3 regions of the Pantoea rwandensis genome follow, and region 3 is predicted to be linked to each of the others. Evidence: predicted binding sites of a transcription regulator. Region 3 holds the regulator's gene; each other region holds the start of a gene.
The links. The regulator PhoB, encoded in region 3, activates phosphate uptake and scavenging genes when phosphate is short. The targets are predictions, from matches to a motif close to CTGTCATAAAACTGNCNNAT.
Positions count from the first base shown of each region.

Region 1: a site for PhoB is predicted at 2,757-2,776, ahead of opgB (phosphatidylglycerol--membrane-oligosaccharide glycerophosphotransferase). Genes of this name have one in related genera too.
Region 2: a site for PhoB is predicted at 4,495-4,514, ahead of phoA (alkaline phosphatase). Genes of this name have one in related genera too.

Region 1 is NZ_CP009454.1:4,110,748-4,116,800, reverse strand. Features, by position in the region: gene LH22_RS18870 (hypothetical protein) at 1-183, opposite strand, end outside; gene opgB (phosphatidylglycerol--membrane-oligosaccharide glycerophosphotransferase) at 385-2,676, opposite strand; gene LH22_RS18860 (tautomerase family protein) at 2,889-3,278, opposite strand; gene LH22_RS18855 (LysR family transcriptional regulator) at 3,399-4,322, shown strand; gene LH22_RS18850 (glycosyltransferase family 32 protein) at 4,296-5,309, opposite strand; gene LH22_RS18845 (YncE family protein) at 5,726-6,053, shown strand, end outside.
Region 2 is NZ_CP009454.1:2,316,618-2,322,670, reverse strand. Features, by position in the region: gene LH22_RS10600 (GlxA family transcriptional regulator) at 1-450, shown strand, start outside; gene gap (type I glyceraldehyde-3-phosphate dehydrogenase) at 529-1,539, shown strand; gene LH22_RS10590 (IS4 family transposase) at 1,671-2,987, shown strand; gene phoA (alkaline phosphatase) at 3,038-4,444, opposite strand; tRNA gene LH22_RS10580 (tRNA-Ser) at 4,690-4,777, shown strand; gene LH22_RS10575 (LysR family transcriptional regulator) at 4,842-5,717, opposite strand; gene LH22_RS10570 (nitrilase family protein) at 5,813-6,053, shown strand, end outside.
Region 3 is NZ_CP009454.1:3,746,488-3,752,540, forward strand. Features, by position in the region: gene brnQ (branched-chain amino acid transporter carrier protein BrnQ) at 1-496, opposite strand, end outside; gene LH22_RS17255 (cobalamin-independent methionine synthase II family protein) at 899-2,002, opposite strand; gene LH22_RS17260 (PstS family phosphate ABC transporter substrate-binding protein) at 2,176-3,096, opposite strand; gene phoR (phosphate regulon sensor histidine kinase PhoR) at 3,189-4,499, opposite strand; gene phoB (phosphate response regulator transcription factor PhoB) at 4,515-5,204, opposite strand; gene sbcD (exonuclease subunit SbcD) at 5,402-6,053, shown strand, end outside.

The sequences.
Region 1 (6,053 bases), 360 kb from region 3:
ATCGAGTCGGTTATTTGTCGCGCTTTGCGCCCGGATCAAGCTTTCTGTCGCCTGTGACAAGTCAAATTTGGTTAAGGCATTTTCCTGCTGCATATCAGCAAAAATCTCCACCATTACCTCAGCCTGTCTATCGGCGACGCCTGCATCCTGTAACGCTTTATAGGCTTTATGCGTGTTAATCATGGTCAGTATCATCCTTTCATTCCTCTGGTGTCCTTCCGTGAAAATGAAAGCCTATCCAGTAGGTGATAGTTTCACAATGTAATGAAATGGATTTTGCGCGGTATCTCGAAAAAAATCAATGCTTACAATAAGTAACGAAAACAACTAATAAAAAAGGCCTGCGCGTTGGCAGGCCTGCATGGGTGGGGGAATGGCTTAATTTTACGGATGTGGAATAATTTTTATCTCCACCATACCAATGCCCAATTTGCGCGGATCCTGCCCGGTAATATTGCCGACGTTAGAGAGTTGCGGCTCAGGTGGCGCAATAATCAGGTTGTGACTGCCGTTGGGGTTGCTGAAATGCAGTGTGGTGGTCGAGAAATCATCGCCCAGATTCAGCATCTGCTCTTCATCACCGACGCGAACTGGAATCAGTCGATGCGCATTGGGTCCAAAAGCGCGTGCGGTGATCTGCACATCAAAGCGAGACGGTAAAGGTTCGACATATTCGATATTCACTTCAGGTGCCAGATTCGCATTTGACCAACGTCCCCAGCTTTCGGGGCGAGATATTCCTGTGAAACGCTTCACGCTGTCGGGAGCGCCTGGCACAGTCAGCAGGAAGCTGTCGGCGTTATAGCGAATCGCATTATCTTCCACGCGAATCTGCTGCTCGTTGAGTTGATAAGTCGCGGCACTCACCTCGGCTTTCGGGAATTGCGCTTTGCCCTTCCACTGCGGTTTATCGATGCGCGTTACCGTCGGTTTTGCCCCCATTTGACCCATGGCGACACAGAGATCGCTAGAGAGTGCCAAATCGGGCTGCCATAAACGGCCCATCTTGAAGCAGCGATCGACCCAGACAAATTTATCAGAAGCGGTAAAGTCTGCGAGCTGGTAGCGCAGCGGTGCCGAATATTCGCCTTCTGGCAGTGGCTCGACGCGATCTTGCCCAATGCGAAATAGAATAGGCAATTTAAAGGTAGAGCCGGAGAAGCTGAAGGTGTTTTTTTGCTGGTCGACAGTAAACGCATCGAGCTTGCTGGGGAAATTCCACAGCTGGATGATATCGGCTTTCCATGCGGTCACTTTTTGCGCCATGTCTTCAAACTGCGCCGATAAAGACGTCGAAGAGAGGCCGCTGCGGCCGAGTCCAATCGCCTTATCACCACCCAGAATATCCAGCACCGTCGCACCGTTGTCCAGGGTACTGCGTTTGCCATCCAGCACTTCCGCTTGTGGCTGGTCACCACGAATCACCATAAACAGATCGCGGCGCGGCTGCTTGATCAGGTACTGATGCGCGGTGTTATTCATGGCCAGATGATCCGAACTGACGACGATGATGGTGTTTTTAAACCAGGGTGACGCTTTGATGCGCGCAATCAAACGCGCGACATGCTCTTGTGAGCAGGCCACCGCACTGAAGGATTGGTTCGGTTTACCATCGTAGCTGTAGCTTTTGCGCTGACAGCTGCGCGAGATAAATCCGTCAGGGTGATGGGTGTCCACCGTCAGGGTGAACAAGGCAAAACGTTTTTGCTGACGTGAAAGCGCTTCGTATTTCTCAAACACTTCATCCATCACCGTATCATCGTAAAAACCCCAGTTGTTGCGGTAACTGGGATCGGCGACGCGGCTGATGAGCTCTTGCGAGCCGTACATATGTGCGGGCGAAAAGCCGTGTGACAGCAGGAAGGTATCTTTGCCAGCAAAACGTAAGTCTGCGCCCTGGATAAACCAGTTTTCATAACCGGAATTCTTCAGGATATCGCCGAGGCAAATATTCTGCGGGTAAAAGCTGGAAAGCGAGGCCGAAGCGTTACCATCAAAAGGGGCAAACAGTGGGATACCGCATTGAGAAGCGACCATGCCAGCAATGGTGTAATCGGTGCTTGGTAACTGCTCGGTTTCACTGAAATCGATGCTCTGGTCTTTTTCGCGACTCAGTTCCGGCGCGAGTCCGGGGAAAGCATCTTGATCAAAATAGGTGCGTTCAAGGCTCTCACCGTAGATGTACACCAGGTTGAGTTTGGGATCGGGAATGGTTTTATTGGGCGTCTTATAATAGTTATCGAAATCAGAGTCGGCCAGACGTGAATGTGAGGCAATAAGATCCTTCACCTGACGAAAAGCAGGTGTGGTTTGCACCGAACCTGCAGCGCAGGCGATAGCCAGTAAACTCCAGCCTAAATGATGCGGCCGTTTACGGCGGCGTAGCAGCCAGGAAAGCAGGCAAAACAGCAAAAACAGGCCAATGATTAATCCAATAGCGGGCACCACATATTTACTGACGCCGGCACCTGTCAGGCTGTTGGTCAGGGTATACAGCACCGCATCGGTGATGCCATCGCCGGTAAAATAGTTGCTGGCGAACAGCGTGGCATTGAGCACGATAAACAGCGTGAGCAGCACTAAGATCAGGATAAACCAGAATTTATTTCGCCCGGCTTTACAGGAGTAAACGGCGATTGCCGCTAAAAAGAGTACAACCGAAACCAACTCGGACAAGGTTTGATCCTCACATAAAATAGTGACGCCATCCCTGCGCCCTCGGCCCTCTTTGGGGGTTATGCGTCAATTTATATGGGCTGTCACAGTGCTGCAACATAACCACACAGAATTGTGCGGTGGGCTCCGATCCGTTTAAGGCAGGTTTAGATTGACTATGGTTTGACCTGGCAGCAACGCACGCGCCGCTGCCAGCGAGGGGCGAGGAGGGATCAGAGCTTGCCAGTCAGATACTGCGCTTCGCCGTCGGCAAAGCTCCAGTCGCCTTTGCTGTTAGTGATAAAACTGATCATCAGATCGTTGCCCTGCACGCCACAATTTTCCTGCAACTCGCGCGCTAACTCTGCCATGAATAGCGTTTTCTGTTCTTCACTTCTTGGGCTGGTGTACACGCGCACCATCACCAGGTTATCGGTCCGCTCGAAACCCAGCCCGGTATCCTGAAACTCCATTTGATAGCGTTTATTCTCATGAACAATCTGATAGCGATCCCGCGCGGGGACTTTGAACGCGCTTAATACCGCGCGGTGCGCGGCGTCCAGCAAGGTACGAATTTCTGATTCAGAACGGCCCTGAATCACATCAAAAGTCAGTAACGGCATAAATAAACCCTCGTTTTTGCTCACAAGATAAGAGTAGGATGTGGCTTTATGCTGCCGCTTGCTGCAGGAAAGAAAAAGCGCGCTGGTTGAAATGATTATTTATTATTTTGAACAATCCATATGAAAGAAATCAAAACTGATGCACTCTGGGTGCATTTGCACTGGCTAACGGTGCTGGCTGAACTGGGCAGTTTTACTCGTGCAGCTGAACGATTAGATGTCAGCAAAGCGGCCATGAGCCAAAAGATTAAAGAGCTGGAAGAGATGGCGGGGGTGTCACTGGTGCAGCGCACCACGCGCAGCGTGCGTCTGACCTCGGCGGGCGAGAAGCTGGTGGATGAGTTGCGCGATCCTTTCGCACGCATCGCCCAAAGTTTTTTCAGCGTGCGCGATGAGGCCGGGCCAGTCCGCGGCCTGGTGCGTGTCAGCGCGCCGGTGGCGTTTGCACGTCAGCAGCTGGTGCCAATTATCGGTGATTTTTTGCGAGAGTATCCGCAGGTGCGGCTGCAGCTGGATGTTACCGATCGCTTAGTGTCGTTAGGCAGTGAAGGATTTGATCTCGCCATTCGCCATAGCCAGACATTGCCCGAAACCCATGTGGCGTTGCCGCTGTGTGAGACGCGCGCGCTGTTAGTGGCCTCGCCGGCTTATCTGGCGCAAAACGGTGTGCCTCAGGTGCCAGAATCGTTGCAGCAACATAACTGCCTCTACTATCCGCGTGGTCTGGAATCGCCACAATGGCGTTTCCGCCCGGTGAGTGGCGGCAGTGAATCCGTGCAGGTAAAAATTCAGGGTAATTTTGCTACCAATAACAGCGAATCAATCCGCGATGCCGCGCTGCAAGGATTGGGCATTGCCATGCTGCCCGATTTCAGCGCCGCGGCGGCGCTGAAATCGGGCACGTTGCAACAGGTTCTGCCGCAGTGGCAAACCGTGGATGCTTTTGCCGATAGGCTGTGGGTGGTGCGCCCGTATGCAGCACAAGTGCCACGGGCGGTGACCACCTTTATCCACTGGCTACGCGCGCGCTTTGTTGATGGGTGAAGCCAACGCTATCGCCGCATGCGGCTGCATCATCTCACCCAGCAGGCTGCTGCGGTTGTAATTGCCTAAACGCAGGTTGAAGTCGAGGTGCATCTGTTCGTTACCGCTGAGTTTAATCACCGGTGGTGGCGTCATAGGACGCTGGTTGAACAGGATAGCATGTGCAAACGCCTCGCTTTTCCAGCCGCTCAAACGCTGATAATAGTAAGCGTTGGCTTCACACTTGCGCAGATAGAGATTCACCCGACGATATTCCCGCATCGCCGCCTGTTGTGCCAGTGAACCCAACTGCTGCTGCGGTTGGTCAATTTTCTGGGTCAGGAGTGCATAGTCATCGCGCTTGTTGAGCTCGTTGAAATAATTCTGCTCACCCAGATGTTTGATGGGGGCGTACTGCTTCTGCCATTCACGAATAAACGGGTTATTCGGTGCCGCCGCCAGGAACCAGTTTTCAATCACTGGCGCCAGATAATTGACGGTGGAATTTTCACGATAATAACCAATCACATCCATGCAGCGCTCTTGATGGGCACGATGCACCCATGAGAGATCTTCAAATAACAGCGTGCTGCAATCAATGGCAATACCGCCGTAGCGCAACAGCAGTTCCAGACGAATGACTTCGCTTTTTTGCTGTTCGCTTAATAATGTTGAGGTGAAAATAAAATCAGGTAAAACTTCTTTTACCGTTAATCGATTGAGCAAATAGATATCGTGATCAGGATTATCTTTGCGCAGCTTTTGAATATTTAACATCATAGATTTCGGTAAATATTCACTATCCCAATACATCCACACTTTTTTCGGTATTTCTGGCAGCGACTTTTCGCCAGAAAACAACACGATATTGTCCTCTTCGCCAGGATCGTACTCCGGCGCGCAGAGCGCAGTATGCTGTTTTTTCTGCAGTAATGTCTGGCTGGTAAAAGCGATTCTTTTCCAGTTCTGCCAGAGCGCGAGCGCTGGCTGGAGACGTTTTTTATTCATGGTGCACCTGATTATTGTGATTATGGTGGCAAGGATTCCCTGATGCTGGCAGCTTATGCGCTCTTATGTTTCCTCACGGCTGTGTGTAAAAAGTACTCACATCAGCTTAATAAAGCATTCTGGTCTTAGAGGCTATTACTTTTTTTTGCTTTCAGATAAACCGGAAAATGAAGGATCCGTTAAGCGTAAAATTTCCCAAAAATAATTGACTGGCCGACTGATTTTATAATTAATCGTCGTTAGGACTATTCCTAATAAAATAACTTAGCCTTGGCGCTGGCTGCGGGTTAGATAAAAAATCCCCGCATTCAAATGGTTTAAATCGGCTACATTTTTCGCTGGCCTGACAGGGATTTGCCCCTTCCTGATGCAGGTTAACTACGCTTAGACGAGGTGGTTAACACAAAGGAGGCACTATGCAGCCACACAACCGTGGATTACTGGCGGTCGATAAGCAGGGGAATCGAGTTCTGTTTCTCGATCCCGACACCTTTGCCGTGCAACAGGAGCTGAATGCGTTTCCGCCGCGTCCGCATGAGTTACTGATGTTACCTGAGCAAGAGAAAGCCTATGTGCCGATCTATGGTGACGGCATTCATGGCGACAATCCCCATCCTGGTCACAAAGTGGCGGTGATCGATCTACGCAAACGCCAGATCAGCGGTTTTATCGATTTATCTCCGTTGCAGTCGCCCCACAGTGGCCAATTGGGCCGTGATGGCAAAGTCTACCTCTGCTGTGAAA
Region 2 (6,053 bases), 1.4 Mb from region 3:
GTTGAGGAAGACTTCGGTTTCAGCGTGGCACGCGATATCGCTCAGGATATGGTGATGTATTTGCGCCGCCCCGGCGGACAGATGCAGTTCAGCCGCTACCAGCTACAACAAACCAGCACCGGCCCGATCCACGATCTGCAAAGCTGGATACGCGCCAACCTGGCGGAAGATCTGTCGGTTGAGAAGCTGGCCGAACGTGTCGCGATGAGCCCACGCAATTTCACCCGCGTATTCACCCGTGAAACCGGTGCGTCACCGGCGCGCTATGTCGCAGAGGCGCGACTGGCTGCCGCACGCGAATTGTTGGAGCAGAGCCGCGCGACGCTGGAACGCATCGCCCTCGACACCGGATTTGGCAGCAGCATCAATTTGCGCCGCAGTTTTGAGCGCCAGTTGCATCTCACGCCCGGTGAATATCGCCAACGCTTTCACTGCCGTAAAATGGCGTAAAGTGATCCTTTTTTGTCGTTTACGCCAATCCCACATCGTCCTACATTGACTGCAACCACTTCGGATAAGGAGTCAATAATGATCAAGGTAGGCATTAACGGTTTTGGCCGTATCGGACGTAACGTATTCCGCGCCGCACTGGGCAGTGATGATATTGAGATTGTGGCGATTAACGATCTCACCGACAGCAAAACGCTGGCGCATCTGCTGAAACACGACTCTCTGCTGGGTCGACTGCCTGCAGAAGTGGAAGCGGGTGAAGTTGAACTGCGCATTGATGGTAAGCCAGTACGCGTGTTCAGCGAACGAGATCCGGCCAATATTCGCTGGAGCGATGTGGGTGTCGATATTGTTATCGAAGCCACCGGATTCTTCACTGAACGTGACAAAGCAGCGGTGCATATCACCCGCGGTGGCGCGAAACGCGTCATTATCTCCGCGCCGGGTAAAAACGATGATTTGACGATAGTGTTGGGCGTGAACGATCAGCGCTACGACCCTCAACAGCATTTCGTCGTGAGCAACGGCAGCTGCACCACCAACGGCTTAGCCCCGGCTGCACAGGTTCTCCATCAGGCCTTCGGTATTGAGCATGGTCTGATGAACACCACTCATGCTTATACTAATAGCCAGGTACTGCACGATCAGCCGGAGAAAGATCTGCGCGGCGCGCGCGCGGCGGCGCTGTCAATCGTGCCTTATTCAAGCGGCGCGGCTAAAGCGTTGGGCCGTGTTATCCCCGAGTTGGATGGGCGTTTGACGGGCTATTCATTGCGCGTACCGGTGCCGGTGGTGTCGATTGTCGACTTAACCGTGACGCTTAAACGCGATGTCACCGCCGAGGAGGTCAATGATGCCTTTAAAGCCGCAGCAGCAGAAGGTCCGCTGAAAGGGATTCTCGGTTACAGCGATGAACCACTGGTTTCCAGTGATTATCAGGGCGATCCTCGTTCATCCATCATCGACGGCCTTTCCACGCTGGTGATTGGCGGCAACCTGGTGAAAATTCTTGCCTGGTACGACAACGAGTGGGGCTTCTCAAATCGACTGGTGGATTTAGCACGTCTCATGGCACAGCGCGGCCTGTAATTCGCCCTCCTCCTCAACTAAAAAAATCCCCGCTAATGCGTAATGCCGATCAGTTAAGACAAAAATGATCGGTTGAACGATCCAACAGTTCTGCAAGAATCCGTAATCTCTCAGGGATTACGGATTTTTTTATGCTTCTCAGTCAGGCTCTCGATATTGTTCATAACTTTACTCCTCAGGAGTTCTCGACGCTTTCTGATCTCCTTTCTCCTGAACTTATTGACGAGTGTCTCGCGGATACCGGGACAGTAACGTTACGTAAGCGCAGGTTGTCGATGGAAATGATGGTCTGGGCAGTGACGGGCATGGCACTTTTTCGCTCCCATTCGATGACTCAGCTCGTCTCACACCTGGATATCCTTCTGCCGGGGAAAAGGCCCTTTGTTGCGCCCAGCGCGGTTGTGCAGGCCCGGCAGCGATTTGGAGAAGATGTTATCCGGTTAATGTTTGAGAAAACGCAGCGCCTGTGGTTTGAAAAGACACCGCTGTCGCACTGGAACGGACTGACTCTGATGGCGGTGGATGGCACCGTATGGCGTACCCCTGACACACCAGAGAATGATGCCGCCTTCGGGCGAACGGCCAATATTAATAAGTGCTCTGAGTGGCCGCAGGTGCGAATGGTCTGTCAGATGGAAGTCACCAGTCACCTGCTGTCAGCAGCAGCGTTCGACAGCGTCTCAGCTGCCGGCGAAGCCGATCTTGCCGCTCAGCTTATCCCACAGACCCCCGACCACTCTCTGACCCTCTTTGATAAAGGTTTTTACGCGCTGGGTCTGCTGCACGCCTGGCAGTCAGCGGGAACGGAAAGACACTGGATGCTGCCGCTGCGCAAAGGAGCACAGTACCGTATAGTCCGTAGCTTAGGGGCCGGGCAGGCGTTGGTGGAATTACAGCTGTCGCCGCAGGCGAAGAAAAAATGGCAGGGAGCTGCGGACACGCTGACGGCAAGGCTTATCAGCAAAGAACTCAACGGAAAAACGGTTCAAATCCTGACATCCATGTGCGATCCCCTGAGGTATCCCAAAGCAGATGTCGTGGATTTATACGGCCATCGCTGGGAAATAGAGCATGGGTTCCGCGAGATGAAACAACACCTGCTGAATAATGAGCTGACGCTGAGAAGCAAAAAGCCAGAACTTGTGCGTCAGGAGCTGTGGGGCGTGGTCCTGGCCTATAACCTTCTGAGGTTCATGATGGCGCAGATGGCGTACAGCCTGAAAGGTGTGGAACCTTATCAGATGAGTTTTAAGCAGTCCGCACTGTATCTGAGAAGTCATCTGAGCCTGCTACCGGGCATCTCACCGGGAAAAATACCGCGGATAATGGAAGAGGTAATGGCGATGGCGCCAGGGCTGGTGCTGCCGGAAAGAAGAGTGCGGCATTACCCAAGGGCGGTAAAAAAGAAGCCGCAACGTTATCCGTTGCGGCCTCCATTAAGATCTTAACTGACAAGCATTACCGCTAATGCGGGGATTCTCGTTGCTGACGGGCGCAGTTACTTAATGCCCATTGCATCCTTCAGCGTAAAGAACAAGTCCGTCTGATCGGTCAGGCCCACCACGTTAGCCGCATAAGGACCATAGGCCGCGATACGCAACTGTGTGCCGGTATGCCCCTGAGAATCCTCTTCAGAGTTACCGTAGCTGATGGTCATGACCGCACCATCTTTGGTGTTCACCGCCTGCGTCAGGCCCGGCGCTTTGCTGCCATTTTCAATAATCTGGCTGCTGTGCGCATGGTCAGCCGTCACCACCACCAGGGTATCGCCATGCTCGCGTGCAAAGGCCAGCGCCTGCTGCACGGCCTCATCCAGATCCACGGTTTCACCAATCTGACCACATGGGTTTGCTGCGTGATCCTGTTTATCAATCGACGCGCCTTCCACCTGCAGGAAGAAACCTTTCTCATTGGTGCTCAGCAAATCAATTGCCTTTTTGGTCATCTGCGCCAGTGTCGGTGTTGATGCCGGGCGATCTTTATTCACTTCGCAGGTCACTACGGGTTTATCAATGTTGCCGTGATAGCTGGCTTTTGGCCCTTGCCAACGAACCGGCATATTGCCGTCGGAGAACAGACCCAGTACCGGTTTGCTTTGGTCGGCCTGTTGGATGGCATTCATGCCATCCAGGTTATCGACCAGCTGGAAGCCCAACGCCTGAGCCTGCTCGCGCAGGGTTTTTCCCTGATACTCACCAGCTTTGGCGCTTTCCGTGAACGATTTCGCCCCGCCGCCGAGCGTGACGTCTGGACGAGTCTTCAGCATCTGCTCGCTGATCGACCCTTTACCGCCCTGCTCCAGCGCATTGGTTGGACAGAGTTCGCTGGTTTTCTCCGGGCCATAACATTTACGCGATGTGACATGCGCCATCAAAGCGGCGGGCGTGGCATCCTGCAATTCTGCGGTTGAGACGTTGCCAGTGGCTTTGCCGGCAGCTTTCGCCAACTCCAGAATGGTGACCTGATCCTTGCCATTGACGTCTACGCCGATGGCACCGTTATAAGATTTGGTGCCCGTTGCCCAGGCGGTAGCGGAGGCAGCGGAATCTGTCACGTAGTTCGGTTTGTGGGTTTTCTTGTCTAACGAGTAGTGGGTGTACTGGCCGGTTAACGGCAGCGCATCAATGCCTGGGAAAAAACCACCTGCGCCCATCGCCTGATTTCGTGCGGCGGTGATTTCCGAGTCGCCCATGCCATCGCCGATCAACAAGATGACGTTTTTGGCCGTGGTATTGATGAGTGAGGCTTTCAGCGCTTCCGTCTGGTCGCTGCTGAGGCGGCGCGCGCCACCGTGTTCGGTGATATCACCGGTGGCGGCGCGGCTATACGTTGTTGAATCTGCCACTGCTGACGTTGCGATGAGTGAAGCCAGCAGAGAAACCGTGAAAAGAGGTATGTGTTTCATTTATAAGCATCCTTATCAGTAAATATAACCAAATGTTTCCGCAGACAAGTCTGCGACAGTCTGGTGACACTTTTGTGGCAGAGAAGGAATAATTTGATGACAGAACACGCAGTTCGGCGAGAGATGCAGCAAGCTGCACAGAGCTTAAGCGGATAGAACAAAAGGAGAAAATAGGGCTTGACCGTTTTCAGGTAACTCCCTATAGTAGCGCCCCGTTGACCCAGTGCGGTTGGCAGAAAAAATGTGGTGAGATGTCCGAGTGGCTGAAGGAGCACGCCTGGAAAGTGTGTATACGGCAACGTATCGGGGGTTCGAATCCCCCTCTCACCGCCATCATTTTGAAGAAGAGCCTGAACGAAAGTTCAGGCTTTTTTTTGTCTTCAGATCAGCCACATCATTAACTTACCTGGCCATCCCCGATTACCATCGCCAGGAACTTGTCTCTGAGTGGGTCTTTGATCTGTGCGTTCCAGGCCAAACCTGTTTGCCAATGCGTATGTTCACCCTCCAGCGGCAATAGCCTGACGCCAGCAGGAAGGATGTGTTTCACACTCGCCGGCAATAACGCGACACCATCCCCTGCCGCCACTCGTGCCAGCAATGTCTGGATATCATCGGCGGCTGCAACCCTACAAGGCGGAAAACCTTGCCCGCACAGATAGCGCTGCGCCTGAGCCGTTAAGCCATTGCCGCGATCGGGTGAGAGCTGGAGCAGTTGGTGAGTTTCAATAAACACCTTCGCTTCCGCCAGATCGGAAGGCTGGTCTGCCGCGATCGCCAGCACTAAGCGCTCCTCATCCAGCACAAGACTTTGCAACGGTTCGGTTACCGGCAAGCGCACAAATCCAATCTGCAGTCGCCCTTCCATCAGTTGCTGGCATTGCACCGCAGAAGGCATGTCGTTTAATAACACCTGCACGCCAGGATACGCAGTGCGGAACGCCGCTACCCTTTCAGGTGCCATGCGAAAGGACGAGATACCAAATCCAATGGTCAACGTTCCCGTCTGGCCCTGCTGCCGTTCCGCTATCGAGGCACAAAACTGCGCATGACGCTCCACGATATCCCGCGCACCGGACAAAAACTGCTCTCCCGCCACAGTGAGGCGGGCGCCATGCCGCCCGCGCTGGAAAAGCGTGACACCCGCAAGGTGCTCAAGCGTTTGGATTTGTTTCGTTAGCGCGGGTTGCGTCACGCACAACTGTTCAGCAGCAGTGTGATAAGCATGGGTTTTAGCCAACGTAACGAAGGCACGGAGCAGTTTAATATCCATTCCATTCGGTTATCGAAGTGAGCGAAGTTGTGATTATACACGGTGGATTTCTCTCTGGTGAAATAGCACGCCATCCCCCTACGAGAGAAACCACCATGAACAAACAGCTTCGTGTTGCCACCGTACAGTTTTGTCATCGCGCCGGAGACAAGCAGTACAACTTAGCGCTGATGGAACAGTTTATTGATCAGGCCGCTCAGACAGATACTCAGGTTTTGGCTTTTCCTGAGATGTGTATCACGGGTTACTGGCATGTGCCTCAGCTATCGCATGATGAAGTGGCAGCCCTCGCCGAGCGCAGCGATGACAGCCCGTCACTGGCACGGATAGCGGCGC
Region 3 (6,053 bases):
CTGCCAGACCGAGAATGGTCAGCGCCACGATTTTCAACGGAGCGAGGAAGTGGCCGACGGTATCCAGCAATTTACCTGGATACAGGGAAATGCCGATCACCAGCGCAAAATAAATCAGGCTGTAAATGAACAGCGGCAGCGCACCATCACCGGTCAGCGGAGCAATCCCCACTTCAAACGAGACGGTAGCCGTGCGCGGCGTCGCAAACAGCGGACCGACCGCCAGGTAGCAAACCGTTGCCAGCAACAGACCTGCGGCTTTGCCAATCGGTGAGCTGAGAGCATCAATGCCGCCGCCCACGCGTGCCAGGGCGATAACGGTCATCACCGGCAAGCCAACAGCCGTAATCAGAAAGCCGAAAGCGGCAATCCAGACGTGTTCGCCAGACTGAATCCCCACCATCGGTGGAAAGATAATGTTTCCTGCGCCAACGAACAGGGCAAACGTCATGAAGCCCAGCGCCAGGATATCCTTGGAGGTTAAACGATGTGTCATAAACTTCTGTACTGCCTGTAGCTGATGTTGCGGTGGAAGTTGAGTGCGTGTTGTCCTCTGCATGCGCGAAAACAAAGGCTTACCTGATGAAGTCAGAGCGTTATGCGGGCCTAATCGTTAAAGCGCAGGTGATTTAATCTACTTTTCTTCTGTTCGCAGAGGGATAAATCGACAACGGCGCAAATTAAAACGTTTATAGCGAAGAAAGGCAATACGGGATCGGAAAACCAGAAGGATATAACAAGAAAGTGATACAAAGCAGTGTATCAGCGGGGAATAGCGCGAAAACACCTCAGATGATTTGCTTAAAGTTTCCGCATTGCGGGAGATCTCCTCGCAAAATTTGGCTTTCAGATGCACAAAAGGCGCGATTTACGCGCCTGTTTGCACAAGTTTACAGCATCACCACACTTGATTAGCGATATCGACTACCAGACGAATCTTCTGCCACTGCTGCTCTTCCGTCAGGCTGTTGCCCTCTTCTGTCGAGGCAAAGCCACACTGTGGGCTGAGGCAAATCTGGTTCAGGCTAACAAACTGCGAAGCTTCCTGCAGGCGCGCTTTCACCTGATCCGGATCTTCCAGTTCACCGTTTTTGGTGGTGATCAGACCCAATACCATTTGCTGATGGCCGGGTTTGATAAAGCGCAGCGGTTCAAAACCACCGGAACGCTCGTTGTCGTATTCGAGGAAGTAGGCATCAATATTCACCTGCCCAAACAGAATCTCGGCCACCGGCTCATAGCCGCCTTCGGAAATCCAGGTTGAGCGGAAGTTGCCGCGGCATACGTGCAGACCAATGGTCAGGTCAGCCGGTTTATCTTCCAGCGCTTTGTTCAGCACCTCAGCGTAAATACGCGCCAGTTCCTGCGGATCTTCACCACGCTCACGGATCTGCTGCTGCTGATCCGAAGAGCACAGGTAAGCCCAAACGGTGTCATCCAATTGCAGAAAACGGCAGCCCGCCGCGTAGAAAGCCGCGATCGCATCTTTGTAAGTCTGCGCCAGGTCAGCAAAGTACTCTTTCAGATCGGGATAGACGGTGGCATCGATCACCTTACGCCCACCGCGGAAGTGCAGCACGCTTGGGCTTGGGATGGTCATCTTTGCCACGGCGTCGCCCGCAATGCTCTTCAGAAAGCGGAAGTGATCCAGCATGGGGTGATGCGGATTAAAGGCTACTTTGCCCGTGACTTTCACGCCGTGCGCTTTGGTTTGTACGCCGTTGAACTGGATGCCCTGCTCCGCTTCAAATAGCTCAACGCCTTGCAGATCGCCAAAGAAGTCAAAGTGCCACCAGGCGCGACGGAACTCGCCGTCAGTGACCACCTGCAAGCCGTTGGCACGCTGCTGTTCGACCACGTGGCGGATTGCTTCATCTTCTACCTGACGCAGCTGCTCAGCCGTGATCTCGCCATTAGCAAACTGCACGCGCGCTTGCTTGATCGCCGCAGGACGCAGAAAACTGCCGACGGTATCGGCACGGAACGGTTGTTGTTGTGGCATGTTCACTCCTGGCTAAACGCATAATTGCGTCAGGGTATAATTTCATCTGGTTATTTATAGCCATCTGGATGGCTAAATGTCCAGAAAGAGTGACATGCTGAAACAAATTGGGCAATGGAAGAAAATTCAGGTGACGTGAATAAAATTCATGATCGGATGCTCGTTCTTCAATTTTACTCAATGGCGGCGCGCGCCTGGGCCATCTGACTTTCGGAAAGTGGCAAATACCCGGCTTCCGTTACCCGGCGCTGCCCTTCTGGTGATAACACCTGATGTAAGAACGCATTCACCAGCGGCGGCAGCGGTTTGCCCGGCGCTTTATTGACGTAAATATAGAGCGGGCGCGACCACGGATAACGGCCACTGCGAATGGTTTCGGCGTCCGGCATCACGCTATCGCCGCTGGCAGTGACGATCGGTACCATCTTCACGCCACTCAGGTGAAAGCCAAAACTGGCATAACCAATGCTGTTGGGCGTCGCCGCGACCGCTTGCACCACCGCCGCCGAGCCGGGAAACTCCGCGACGTCCGAACGGAAATCCCCTTTACACAGCGCCTGCTGTTTGAAGAAGCCCCAGGTACCTGATGCTGAATTACGGCCAAAACGCTGAATACTGCGTCGCGCCCAATCTCCCTGGTTGAGGCCAAGATCGCCCCAGTGCTGCGGCACCGAGTGCGCTCCACACAGGCGAGTGACAGAGAAAAGGGCATCGAGTTGCGGTTGATCGATACGCGTTAGCGGGTTGTCCTGATTGACTACCACCACCAGCGCATCCATCGCCACGGGCACCGCCAGCGGGGGATAGCCATAGCGCGCGGTAAACAGTTGGCGTTCATCAATTTGCATTGGGCGGCTCATCGCCCCAAGTTGGGCAGCACCTGCCGCCAGCGCGGTGGGGGCGGTTGAAGATCCAGCCGCCTGTACCTGAACGTTAACGCCCGGTGACTGGCGGCTGAAATCCTCGCCCCATAAGGTCATCAGATAGCCGAGGGTGTCGGAACCGACGCTGCTCAAATTGCCGGTGAGCATGGTTTGTTGGCTTTGTGCCAGCGTAGAGCACAGCAGCAACGTGAACAGCAACAGCGATCTCATCAGGTCTTCCGCAAATCAGGTCATGAACATTGAACTGCACATTCTGTCGCGCCGCGATTCATCACGCAATCAATTGCGCCACTTGAGCGTGCTTAACTGACCTTACTGTGCACGCTCTTCGCCACAATCAAACGTGGCGGCAGCACGAAACTAAAACAGGTTTCCTGATGCGGAATACTGGTGATTTCCAGCCGCGCATTATGGTGGCTCAAGGCATGCTTAACGATCGCCAATCCTAAGCCACTGCCGCCGGTGGCGCGCGAGCGGGCTTTATCCACCCGATAGAAACGCTCGGTCAGGCGCGGCAAATGCTCCTCGCTGATCCCCGGGCCGTTATCACACACTTTGAACTCCGCCCCTTCTTTGCTGCGCAACCAGCTGATATCCAGTCGCGTTCCGTCCGGCGTGTGATTCACTGCGTTGTAGACCAGATTGGAAATGGCGCTGCGAAGCTGTTCGTCATTGCCGAAGACTTTGAGGTGCGGATCGGTGCGGAAATGAATGCTGTGCCGGCCCTGGCTGAGCGTTTCCGCCTCGCGCTGCAACAGTTGCAGCATGCCCGGAACATCCACAGTCTCTTTGAGATCGATAGCGGGCGCGGCCTCGATACGCGACAAGGTCAGCAGCTGTTTTACCAGGCTATCCATGCGACGTGTCTGCTCCTGCATGGTGTGCAACGCCTTACTGCGCGTGCGCTCGTTCATCGTCGCATCGTCCATCATTTCCAGATAGCCCTGCAACACCGTTAACGGCGTACGCAGTTCATGACTGACGTTGGCAAAGAAGTTACGTCGTGCCCCTTCCAACTGGTGCATCTGCGTGACATCGCGCGCCACCATCAACCATTGCCCTTCGCTGTAGGGCATCACACGGAACTCCATATGATGTTGATTGTTCAGCACCAGCGTCAGCGGCTTGTCAAAATCACGCTGGCGGATATAGCGGGAAAACTCAGGATAGCGCAGCAAGTTGAGGATGTTCTGGCCATTATCTTCCGGCCAGCGTAGCCCGAGATGCTGTTGTGCCAGCCCGTTGCACCAGAAAATGGTGCCCTCTTCGGTGGTCAGAATCACTGCATCGGGCAGAGACTCCGCGCCGCTGCGGAAGCGCTTAATCAGGTTACCCAGCTCACGACGACGGCGACGGTTACGCAGTTGCATCTGGTACAAGCCGTAGAACAACGGTTCCCAGCTACCGCGCCCGGCAGGTGGCGTCATAGAACGATCGACCCACAGCCAGTGCGACAGACGCATCAGGTTTCTAAAGTGCCAAAACATCACACCCGCTACTGCAATTAACAGCAGCCAGGGCAGATAACCGAACAACAGACCAAGCACCAGCGCGGGCAAACAGACCAGCGCCAGCTCAGTCAATAATCTCTTCCAGGAGAGTCGTTCCAGCACGGTAAAAGACTCCGTTTAGTAGCGGGCAGAGAAACGATACCCTGTTCCGCGTACGGTTTGAACCATGCGATCGTGGCCAGATACTTCCAGTGCTTTACGTAAACGACGGATATGCACATCAACAGTACGATCTTCTACGTAAACGTTGGTGCCCCATACGTGGTTCAGCAGCTGCTCGCGGCTGTAAACACGCTCCGGGTGCGTCATAAAGAAGTGCAGCAATTTATATTCGGTCGGTCCCATTTCCAGCGGGGTGCTTTCCGACATCACGCGATGCGAGGAAGGATCCAGGCTCAGGCCCTGCATCTCAATCACCTCTTCCACCGCCATTGGTGAAATACGGCGCATCACCGCTTTGATACGTGCCATCAGCTCTTTCGGTGAGAAAGGCTTGGTGATGTAGTCATCGGCGCCGACTTCCAGACCGCGTACGCGATCCTCTTCTTCGCCGCGTGCCGTCAGCATCATCACCGGGATGTCGCGCGTCATGGCTTCACGTTTCAAATGTTTAATAAACTGAATACCGCTGCCTCCCGGCAACATCCAGTCCAGCAGAATGAGATCCGGCCAGGGTTCGATCAGCTTACCAATCGCGCTGTCGTAGTCTTCTGCCTCAATAGGCTGGTAATCATTCTGTTCCAGCACGAAACATAACATTTCACGGATGGGAGCTTCGTCTTCCACAACCAAAATGCGCTTAGCCATTATAACTCCTGCTGTTGTGACGGCTTGTCACTGGGATTTGCGGCGCCATTATGCGTCACTTTTATGACACTTTTATGAAAAACCCGACCTATGATAAATAGTTAAAAAACAGAAATGAGACAACGATTATCGCTTTTTTTTCTTTGCGATCTGAAGAGGTTATAATTCGCGTTCGCTTAACGAAGCAGGGAGTATTCATGCGCATCATTCACACCGCGGATTGGCATCTCGGTCAGTTCTTTTACAGCAAAAGCCGGGCGGCTGAGCATCAGGCCTTTCTCGACTGGTTGCTGGCCCAGATTGCCCTGCATCAGGTGGATGCCTTAATCATCGCCGGCGACCTGTTTGATACCGGTTCGCCGCCAAGCTATGCGCGCGAGATGTTTAACCGCTTTGTGGTAGCGCTGCAATCAACGCAGTGCCAGTTGATAGTGCTGGCAGGCAACCATGATTCCGTTGCCACACTCAATGAATCGCGCGAGTTGCTTGCCTGTCTAAATACCCGAGTGATCACCAGCGCCACGCCGCAGGGCGAACAACAGGTGCTGACGCTGCATCAGCGCGATGGCACGCCGGGCGCGCTGCTGTGCGCCATTCCCTATTTACGCCCGCGCGACATTCTGCGCAGCCAGGCAGGACAATCCGGGCGCGAGAAGCAGATCTCACTGCTGGAAGCGATTGAGCAGCATTATCAGCAATGTTATGCCGCGGCGCTGACCGAACGGGCCGATCGCGCACTTCCCATCATTGCCACCGGGCATCTCACCACCGTTGGGGTAACGAAAAGCGACTCGGTACGTGATATCTACATCGGCACGCTCGACGCCTTCCCGGCGCAGGCGTTTCCTC